Regions from separate parts of the Dictyobacter sp. Z7_2 genome, predicted to be linked through region 1. Evidence: riboswitches for the same ligand, from Rfam matches in the RefSeq annotation. Region 1 holds a riboswitch; the other holds the start of a gene.
What was found. A riboswitch is a leader RNA that binds a small molecule or an ion and turns the genes downstream of it on or off. The one in region 1 is predicted to bind cobalamin.
Positions count from the first base shown of each region.

Region 1 (5,445 bases):
TTGTCCGTAAGCCTCAGCCGAGATGCTCCCCTCCGCCTGCGCCAATTGTTCTTCTGTCAGGAGCTCAGTATCGTAGGAGCAGCGATCAATCAGGGCGTGGATCAGGTCATCGCCGTGCTCTGGAATATCCTCAACCAAGTAACCATCCAGGCGGAGCGCGTGCAGCAGGTGGATCAGGGAGGCGGGTGCGTCCAGGCCGACCGCGTTCCCAATGCGGGCCGCTTTGGCTGGTGAGTTGGTGAGGACGATGGCGATCCGTTTCTCCGCATTGGATTTTCGGCGCAGATTTGCCAGGCGCAGAGCCTGTCCGATCACGCGCTGGACGCGTTCGGTATCGGCGCGATAGCGCGTCACCCGTGATAGAGGGAGTGCCGCTTTTTGTCCACGCTGTTTGGCGATAGGAAGCTCCTCTTCAATGGCCTCTTTAAAGGAGACCGGAACCGTTATAATGCGACCATCAAATTCGGGCAAGGCCACATTCATCGCGGTATCCAGAGGAGTCATGCCACGCGACGAGATCTCCCACTGTCCACGGCTATTGCTGGCGGCGATGGCCTGGAGCACTGGCACGTTGAGCGTGGAGAAGCTTGATGCGTCCCAATTGGTATGATCGTCTCCGGTGGTCTGCCCCAGAGAGAAACTCATCGTCGTGATAACGGCATCTACCTGCGTTGTATGATCCTGATCGACAAAATAGGTCAGGGCCAGCGGAAATGACGTATCGGCATGAGCCGTCTCTTTGAGCGAGTTGGTAAAGACCGGGAGGGCATTCGCGCCAGCGGCCTCGATCTCCTGGACCATCGTGTCGACGAACTCGGTGTTGCCAGAGAGATAGTGCGCCCGATAAAAGAGGATACCAATCGTGGGACGTTGTGGCTGACGCCTGGCGTGGAGCTTCTCCGGCGTCACATCCTGCCAGCCCGGATAATAGACGCCATGGCCGGGCTGCGGCAACGGTGGGTGAAAGCCAAAGCCGGTAGTGAGTAGATGGTCGCAGAGAAAGTTCAGGCAGTTCTCATAGTTGACGGCTCCGCCAGATTGGAGATAGGCCAGCACTTCGTGAGCGACAGGTACGCCAACCGTCGAAGTCGCCATCAGCTCGGGATCAAGTGTCTCGGTGCCAGGCAGGCAGACAAGCCATTTCTCCTCTTTTTGCGCCCAATCCATCAAGCGCTCCATGCCATAGGCGAAGCTGGAGCGACCTCCCAGCAGGCGCACGATCACGATCTCCACCTGTGGCAGCATAAAATGCAGGAAGGTATCAACGTCCTCCTGCGTTTGTAGCGCTGCCGGATTGGCGATCCGTATCTCTGGATACTCCTCGGGGAGTTGAGCTGTGACTGTGCGCAGGGTGAGCAGATCAGTATCGGCGTGCGAGAGAAAGAGGATCGCTGGTCGAGCGTCCTGTGTGGATGCGGTAGCTGCGGTTGGTAGGCGCTGCTGTGTCTGTTCCGAGCTTTGTTGATGACCATCCCAGGTAAAGGCCGTGAATGTGTAGGCGACCAGCTCTGGTGGAGGGGGGAGATATGAATTGAGTTCCAGCATCTGGTCGATATAATCGTAGATTGCTACTACTTGCGCCTCGCTATTGATCGAGTGAAACCAGATGTGATGTGCGTCGAAGATCAACAGTGCGACGTTAGCGAGCGGACAGGGACCGAGGCAGCCGCTATTGGTCATGTGGACTTTGTTACGAAGCTTGCGCCTCTCCCACTCGTTATGATAGAGATCCCGGGGCACCGGAGCGTATTTCCGACTGGTATCTCCGCAGCAGCAGCCGGTGACGCAGACGAAGAGATGACCCTGCTTACGTACAACGTTAACAAGTTTGCCATCGGGGCGATGCACAATATTGCGCGGCAAGACGTACCTCCTGAGATAAAGAAAGATCGACAAGTCTTCAATCCGCGTTTATACCAGGTGTACGATCTGTATCGATGGGTGTAGGCTGGTCTGGTATCCTTTTACGCGAAGGTTCCTGGCCCAACAAGGATCATGAGCGACCTGACTTTACACTCTCTGGAGCATATTTACAGTTGCGCGACAGTGCCGGATTTCCACCGGGCTTCCCTCATGTATCCCTGACAGTATATATTATGTTTAATCCTATGGAATTACGCGCAAAAAGTCAAGTCCGGTTTTGCCTTGATAATGTATCCTTGTGGCAAAGTCGGATGGTTTTGTACGAACGTATCAAAAAGTGACCTACTATTGTCTGCTGGCTCTCTGCCGCGCAACAGCTTCCAGGAGCTTGAGTTCCTTGCGCAGCACACCTGGCATGCCCATTGGAACGAGAATACGTTCGACAAAGCCTTTGAGGCCGGGGCTGGCATCCATCATCACAGCAATCTCGACGCGCGACTTCTGTCCATCTTCCAGAGGAGTCACAGTAAAAAGATTGCTCTCTTTCTGCGCGGCGTCAATCTCATCTTCCCGCAACACCCTGCCTGGCTCTGGCTCACTTACGAGATGATGAAAGGATTGTTCTACGCCAAAAAGGCGCGATTTGAAACGGATAATCGTCCCCGCACCATAACCGCCCTGCTCAACCTGCAAATCATAGATATTTCCTGGCGGGATAATGTTGGGATGTCCTTGATGATAGTCCGCGATCGTCGCGTAAACATCTTCTGGTTGTGCGTGAAGTACTGCTTCCGTTTTAACTGTGATCTGTCCCATCATTTTTCCTCTTTGCTCTGCCTCGCGAAAAAGGTTCTCACTACATCCGAGGAGAAGTGTTCTCATATTATATAACTTCAAGTCATATATCTATTAAGAGTATAGCACCGAAAAATCTTTATGACAAGAGAACGCAGGTCTTCTTCGCATATAATAGTGGAAAAAATGGCCTTAAGAGGTCGAGCGAAGCAAAGACCTCGTAGCGTCGGACGCTTGCGTACGATGTCCCACTCCACGTATGATCAGGCAGGCCAGCGTGGTGCGCCGAGATCCTGCTGGCTCGTACGAGTTACGAAAACGAGTCGATTCTTGTGGTCGTTTGGGATTCGGGAAATGTTCGTGCGAACCAGTCGGTGACATTCTGATGTTCGACATTGTCGAGACGCAAAAAAAGCATGTGGCTCTCGTTGGCTATCTCTCTGGCGTCGTCCCAATTGTTTTGCCTGGCAGCTACCTGTGCCAGACCAAAGAGTGCATGTGCTATCAGCTCGGGGGCTTTTAACTGCCTTGCGCCTGCAAGCATGAGCTCAAATTGTTTTTTTGCCTCTTCAATCCGTGTTTGTGATAGAAAAAAGCGGCCATACTCACCTTGTCCTTCGGTGATGAGCCAGGTATTTTGTATCTCATGAGCCAGGCTCAGGCTTTTGTCCAGGTAGGCTTGTGCTTGTTGTGGTTGCTCAAGTAAGCGATAGATGATGCCTAGATTTTGGGTGACGGAGCAGATGCGCGCGCGGTCGTGTATACGCTGAGCAATAGCGAGACTTTCCAATGATAATGTCAGGGCCTGCTCATATTGATGTTGATGGATGGCGAGCATGCCGATATTCATGAGGAGAGCACTTTGACGAAACTGTTGCTGGCTTTGTTTGGCGTATGCCAGACCCTGTTGATAATATGAGTCTGCTTGCTCATAATAACCACGACGTAGCATCTGTAGCCCTAAATCCTGTAAAAAAGCGCTTGCCATACCCCAATCCTGGGTGCGTTGTGTGATCGCAACGCCCTCCTTATAAAAGTTTTCTGCCTGTTGATAGTGACCAAGGTCATCGTGAATCTGACCTTGATGCAGCAGGGCAATACTCAGGATGTTTTCGTTGTGTGAATGTCTGGCGATGGTTGTTCCTTGTTCCAGATAAGCCAGTCCCTGTACATTATCGTTGAGATCGCTCACGACATGCCCCAGGCGCACCAGGAAAGAAGCTTCGAGCGGATGCTGTGCACGCGAAGCCATTGCAAGTCCCTGTTCAAAGGCGTGTCTGGCTTCAGGAAATTGATTGTATTGCTCGGCCTGGACTCCAAGGTAGTGCCAGATGGGTATGAGAGGAGCCTGCTCCTCCAGCGTCCTGGGCGGCTGATCGACGTAGAGTATCGCATGCGCGTGCGGCAGGTATCGATCATCGATATCGATCCTGAAGGTATATTGCAACGCAGAGACGCTAGCAGCCACCGCCCAGGCTGCTCGTGCGGCCCAGAGCGCTCGCGTGGGCTCGTCCATTGTGGCTTTGAGGATTACCTGGACAAGGCGATGGATTGAGAGGGTCGCTTGTTGTGGTTGTCGATGTAGCAGGGACGACTGTAAGGCTTCGCCAAGCGCTCGATTGAAGCGATAGATATCGGTGGTAGTTTTTTCGAGGACGGAGCCCAGAAAGGAGGCTCCATGGGTAAAGAGATCCTCTGGAATCGCCTCGGAAGCCAGAAAAGCGCAGATGCGCAGGATATCCGCAGCCTCTGGATTGGCCTCCATTAATTTCTGGAATGAGAACAGGATCGTGGTGGCGACCGAGTGTGGATGATTCATCATTTCCGAGCGATCATTGAGCAGTTGTAACTGGTGGTTCTGGTACATCGAAATATAATCGGAGATGCGGCAGCGTGTGATCTCGATATAGGCTCCAGCTTGATCGAGTGCCAGTGGTAATCCTCCCATCATCGTAACCAGCGTCCCCGCCAGGACCTGGAGTTCAGGAGCGAGGATGTCTCCCTGAGCGGTGGTATCCCATAGTTTGGCCCGGTGGAGCAGAAAAAGGATACCTTCTTCGTGGGTGAGCGGCGGTAGCTGAAGCGTATGTGCGACGTTGTTGACGGCATGTAGGCGTGTAGTCATCAAGATAGCGCCGTGCCGCGCATGCGTCAGGAGCGATTGGATCAGAAAAAGATCTTCTACGTTGTCACAGATGAGCAACCAATCTCCATAGGTGGTCAGCCAGCGCAGGACCGCCTGGATCAATTTTTGACGATCATGTTCTTCTCGTTCGGGGAGATGCAATTGTTCCGCGATATTTGTAATGCTCCCATCAATGGTCTCAGCGGTCTCGGCCGCAATCCAAAAGATGGCGCGATATTTGAGCTCATAGCGATAAGCATATTCCAGTGCCAATTGCGTTTTGCCCACACCGCCCAGGCCACTGATGACATACGATTGACATCCTGCCACTGCGCTGGTGTGATGAAGATGATAGTAGACGTTCTCGAGTTCTTCGACGCGTCCTGTAAAAAAGGGATTGCGCGGATAGGGAACATACCAATAGGGAGCCAATCCTGTCGAACTCGTTTCGATAAGCAGACGCGTATCATAGCTATCCAGGCGCAGGTGCTGTGCCAGAGCCAGCACAACCTCCTTCGTATCTGGAAGGCGGTCGCCACGTTCCCAGGCTCTGATCGTCGTACTCTGCATACTGAGCTTATCCGCCAGTAGCTGTTGGCTCATCTTCTGATGTTTGCGAAATGTCTGGAGTAGTGCACCAAAAGAGGTAGGGAAATCACTGC
Region 1 is NZ_BAAJPE010000001.1:1,328,153-1,333,597, reverse strand. It holds gene cobN (cobaltochelatase subunit CobN) at 1-1,863, opposite strand, end outside; adenosylcobalamin (AdoCbl) riboswitch at 1,949-2,097, opposite strand; gene AC27N8_RS05100 (SRPBCC family protein) at 2,209-2,682, opposite strand; gene AC27N8_RS05095 (tetratricopeptide repeat protein) at 2,969-5,445, opposite strand, start outside.

Region 2 (5,445 bases), on a different contig from region 1:
AAGCAAAGCTGCGGCAGCACTTTTCTCAGCCAGGATTCCTAGCAAAAGGTGCTCGGTTCCAATATAGTGATGCCTCAAAGAGAGCGCTTCTTCTTTTGCCAACTCAAGTACACGTTGCCCCTCTTTCGTATAGATAAGATCTTTTGCATTCATTTGAGAATGTGTCCTTTCATTCGTTTCAATGCGCGCAGCCTGGCGTAGGGCACGCAGCTGTACCACCCGCACATGACCAGTATGTAAGCCCAATGCCTGACCAATTTCTGCCGCAGTATAGCCCTGGATGTAGCGTAAGAGCAGTACTTCGCGCTCACGTGCTGGCAATAAAGAGAGCAGGTGTTGTACTCGCGTCACCGCTTGCTTATTCTCTACATGCTTAAAAGGGACAACGAGACAGTCTTCTATCCTCTCAAGAGAAAGAGAGACGTATTTCAATTGCGCTTGCCAATAGTCGGCAAGCGTACTACGAGCGGTGGCGTAGAGCCAGCTCCGAACCTGTTGCCTACCCCGATCTTCGAGCAACCAGCGAAATGCTTTCAGAAAGACGATACTGGCCAAATCGTCTGCGACCTCATACTGTCCCACCTTATTGAAGAGAAAAGTATGAATCCTGGGATAGTGCTCACGAAAGATGCTTTCCATGAGTGCACGTCGCTGTTTATCCTCTTCTGAGAAGGATGCTTCCATGGCTGTTTCGTATTTCCTCCCTACTCTGTATTCATCATTACATAGAAACGGTCTGGCGTTACAAGCTCTCCTGGGATTTTTCTTTCTATAAACATCAATGACCGCATCGCCTCCCCTTCACGCTTGCCAGAATGACACGTTTGTGGCGTAGTATAATTGGCAGTGATGTCGCTGTTTGCCATAAATTAAGAGGTTGCTATGAAAATTGTGATACCTGACGATTATCAAGATGCGGTGCGCCACCTGGATAGCTTTTCAAAGCTCGCAGATGAGCAAGTGGTGATTTATAACGATACTGTGCAGGATACCGATACGCTGGTAGAGCGCTTTCGGGATGCGGATGCGCTGGTTCTGATCCGCGAGCGTACCAGGATTACTGAGGAGTTGCTGGCTCGCCTGCCTGATCTGAAGGTGATCAGCCAGACAGGAATGGGCGTTGCTCATATCGACGTCGCCGCCTGTACGCGTCATGGAGTCGCGATCACGGTGGGAGCAGGAGCCTCCGGCTCGACCGCAGAACTGACCTGGGGCTTAGTCCTGGCGGCGCTGCGCCACATTCCGCAGGAGGTCGAACGGATGAAGGCGGGTCGCTGGCAGGGCTCGCTGGGAGTCGCTTTGCGCGGGCGCACGTTAGGTATCTTTGGCTACGGGCGCATTGGGACGCTGGTAGCTGGCTATGGACGCGCTTTTGCGATGAATGTCCTGGTCTGGGGACGCGAGGGTTCGCTTGATCGCGCTCGTGCCGATGGCTTTACCGCAGCTCGTAGCAAGCAAGAGCTTTTTCAGGAGTCTGACGTGCTCTGTCTGCATATAAAAATGAGCGAAGAGACGCGGAACTTGATCACAGAAGCAGATTTGGCTCAGATGAAGCCGACTTCATTGTTGGTGAACACGAGCCGCGCTGGCTTGATTGTCCCTGGAGCGCTCGAAGCCGCGCTCCGAGCCGGTCGTCCGGGCTTCGCGGCCGTCGATGTCTATGAAACGGAGCCCGTTGTTGACCATCCCTTGCTCCACATGGACAATGTGCTCTGTACGCCACATCTGGGCTATGTCGAGCAAGACAACTATGAACTTTATTTCGGCGCAGCTTTCGATCTCGTATTAGCCTTTAAAGCCGGCAAACCGGAGCAGATCATTAATCCCCAGGCACTTGAGCGTTAGCCAAAAAAAGCAGATAGTGTGCAAGTGAATTGATACTACCTTGACACGAGCATAGGTTCTCAGTATCCTTAATAGTGAATGCATTCATTTACTTGCACTAGGTGGCTTTTTTGAAAAGAAAAGCAGAATAGGGAAGCCGGTGTGAATCCGGCGCAGTCGCGCTACTGTAACTGGCAAGGAAACTCTTCGCCTCCACCATCAGGAGGAGATTAGAGCCACTGTTCTCAGTGAGAATGGGAAGGCGAGAAGGGGAGTACGGCGGCCAGAAGTCAGGAGACCTGCCTGGTGAGGAAATAGCTCACGATCCTTCGCGTTAAAGGAACGAGATGCACCCGAGAGGAGTATGCTATCGCTCTCTCTTCGGCATGCCCTTTTGCTGTCCACACGCGCATACTCTCTGAGCAAACCCTCCCACTCCTCTTTCTTCATCTTGTGTCCTATTGCCGTAATGCGTGTGCTTATTAATATCCTTCATGAGCTATTTTTCACAGAAAGAGGAGTACTATGTCTAAAACTTACGAACCATCCCTCGAACTTGCCCATCCAATCAGAGACTGGGCGATTCTCGGCGGCACGCTAGGATTAGGCCTGCTGGCTTTATATCTGGTCGGTTTCGATCAGGGATTTCTGCTCTCGTTTTTTCAGGGCAACGCGGCCTATCAGGTAAACATGATTCATGAGCTTATTCATGATAGTCGGCATGTTGCAGCGTTTCCCTGTCACTAGAGGAGCCAGTATCCTATGCATCAGAGACCTTCACCCACGGCCATTGTTGCCCTGACCTTGTTGTCTGGCGTCATCGCTGGATTACTTGCTGCTTGCTTCCATTATTTTGCGACCGAGCCGGTATTGCAGCAAGCCATCAACCTGGAAACGGCGCATAAGATCGCGCTTGGTCAACTTGATCCAGAAGTATTCACGCGCCCGGAGCAACGCGCAGGACTATTTCTGGGCTATATCCTGTATGGTATCGGCTGGGGATCGTTCTTTGGGATCATCTGCTGGTTTGCGTTTGGACAGGAACGTCTGAGCGGAGCCAAAAAAGTATCCTGGAAATGGTTCTTCACCTTGCTCTTTATTTGTTATTGGACATTTTGTTTGTTTCCTCAACTCAAGTATCCAGCGAACCCGCCAGGAGTGGGGGATGCAACCACCATCGATGTCCGGCAAACCCTGTATCTTGCAGGGATTGCTTTATCTATCATCGGGACTGCCCTGGCATTCTTGTTGTATCGCTCTCTACAGAGGCGTGAAGAGCGAGGAGATATCTCCAGACGCACCCGCTTGCTGATCGTTCTTCTGGCCTATGGGATCTATGCAGTCATCTTTATGCTGGCTATGCCGGTCTACCCGATTACTGTCTCGATCTCCATGGGACTCGTTATGACGTTTCGCGTGCTCTCGGCGTTGGGAGTCGCTCTCTTCTGGTTTTTGCTGGGCGGACTTTTGTTGCTTTTCTGGCGGCGTAGAGTACAGCATCTGGCACAATAAACCTTTAAGTAGCGGCCGGCCGGACACAAGCATATGGCTCCACTGAAGAGACCACGGCGCTACTACACTGTCAAGGATCATCGTACCAATGGAGCATTGGAGACAGGCATCCCAATGGGGTGAGACGCTCACCGACGTAGCGGCACGGCGGAGCCGTGCCGTCTGTGACTCGTACGACTACGCTCCACATGGGGTTCCATCGAGATAACCTCCCCACGGTGGGACGTTTTCGTGCGTCCAGTGACAGCACGGCGGAGCCGCGCCGCTACGTCGGCTGGCCTGGACGCCTGGTTCAAGGGGTTTATCCGTCGTAGCTAAGCCGACGCTGCTCGTCGGGTGTGCTACTTAAAACGGCGCAGGCGCAGCGAGTTGGTGATGACAGTCACTGATGAGAGTGCCATGGCGGCGGCAGCGAAGATCGGTGCCTGTGCCTTCAGGAACGGGATGAGCGGCGAGAGGATGGCGACCGGTATCAAGATGACGTTATAGGCGAAGGCCCAGAAGAGGTTTTGCTTGATGATCCGCATCGTCGCTCTAGAGAGCGCTAAGGCGGTGGCGATGCTCTTCAGGTTGCCTTTGACTAACGTGATGTCGGCTGCCTCGATAGCGATATCGGTACCGGTGCCCATCGCGATCCCCGCATCGGCCTGTACCAGAGCAACGGCATCGTTGATACCATCTCCGGCGAACGCGACCACAATCCCCTGCTCCTGCAAGCGCTTGATCTGTTGGCTTTTATCCTCTGGACGCACTTCGGATAGGATGTGCTCGGGGGCGATATTGACCTGTTGCGCGATGGCTGCGGCGGTATGTCGATTATCGCCAGTAATCATCCAGACCTGTATGCCCTGCTCCTGGAGGTGCTTGATCGCTTCGGCCGAGCCTACCTTAATGGTATCTGCGACCGCGACAACGGCCACGGCGATGCCATCGATGGCGGCCAGCATGGTTGTCTTCCCTTCGCGCTCGAACGCTTGCATGGACTCTTCGAGGGACGTGAACGAGATGGCTCTTTCGCTGAGCAGCAGACGTGTCCCGACCAGGACTTGATGTCCCTGGATGGTTGCTTCGACGCCGCGTCCTACCAATGCTGTAAAGTGTTGGGGTGTGGCATTCAATGCCAGGCCGCGAGCCTTTGCTCCCTCAACGATCGCGCTGGCCAGCGGATGCTCAGAGCCCAGCTCTGCCTCGGCGATCAAGGGGAGTACATCGTCGATCTGACGCTCTGGCAGCACAGCGATATCTGTCAGCGCGGGCTTGCCGGCTGTGATGGTCCCTGTCTTGTCGAGCAGGACGGCGCGTACGGCCTGGATGCGTTCCAGACTTTCTCCTCCTTTGATCAGGATACCTTTTTCTGCTCCTTTGCCGGTGCCAACCATGATGGCTGTTGGAGTTGCCAGTCCAAGTGCGCACGGACAGGCGACGATGAGGACGGCTATTGCGGCGACCAGGGCAGTAATCCAGGGATTGCTGCTGGCCATCTGAGACATGTCAGACATATGGGCCGTCTGCACGCCTGTGACGAGGTTGCCAATCAGTGCCCAGGCAATAAAGGTGAGGGCGGCGATGACTAAAACGGCAGGAACAAAGATGCCTGCGATCTTGTCCGCGAGGCGCTGGATGGGAGCTTTTGATCCTTGAGCCTGTTCGACCATGCGGATGATGTTGGAGAGTACCGTATCCGCGCCGACTCTGGTGGCACGCATATGCAGCAGTCCATGCTGATTAATGGTGGCTCCGATCAGCAACTCGCCCTCGCTCTTCTCGACCGGGATGCTCTCGCCAGTGATCATCGACTCATCGATTGAAGAATGACCGGAAAGCACCTGACCATCCACTGGAATCTTCTCGCCAGGACGCACAACCAGCTCGTCGCCGGAGCGTACCTGCTCAATGGGTAGATCGCTCTCCTGTCCCCGACGGATAACATGTGCCAGGCGAGGCTGCAAATCGATCAGCTTCTTGATCGCGTCATTGGTCTGACTTTTGGCTCGTAGTTCCAGATACTTGCCCAGATAAATTAAGGTGATAATCAATGCTGCGGTATCATAGAAGGTGACGCCTCCCACGACCTGCGGGAAAAAGGTCGCAACTGCGCTCATCAGATAA
Region 2 is NZ_BAAJPE010000002.1:4,485,375-4,490,819, forward strand. It holds gene AC27N8_RS32165 (sigma-70 family RNA polymerase sigma factor) at 1-684, opposite strand, end outside; gene AC27N8_RS32170 (D-2-hydroxyacid dehydrogenase family protein) at 883-1,845, shown strand; cobalamin riboswitch at 1,928-2,145, shown strand; gene AC27N8_RS32175 (CbtB domain-containing protein) at 2,350-2,571, shown strand; gene AC27N8_RS32180 (CbtA family protein) at 2,587-3,336, shown strand; gene AC27N8_RS32185 (hypothetical protein) at 3,501-3,650, shown strand; gene AC27N8_RS32190 (heavy metal translocating P-type ATPase) at 3,678-5,445, opposite strand, start outside.
Region 2: another riboswitch for cobalamin. It lies ahead of AC27N8_RS32175 (CbtB domain-containing protein); the one in region 1 lies ahead of cobN (cobaltochelatase subunit CobN).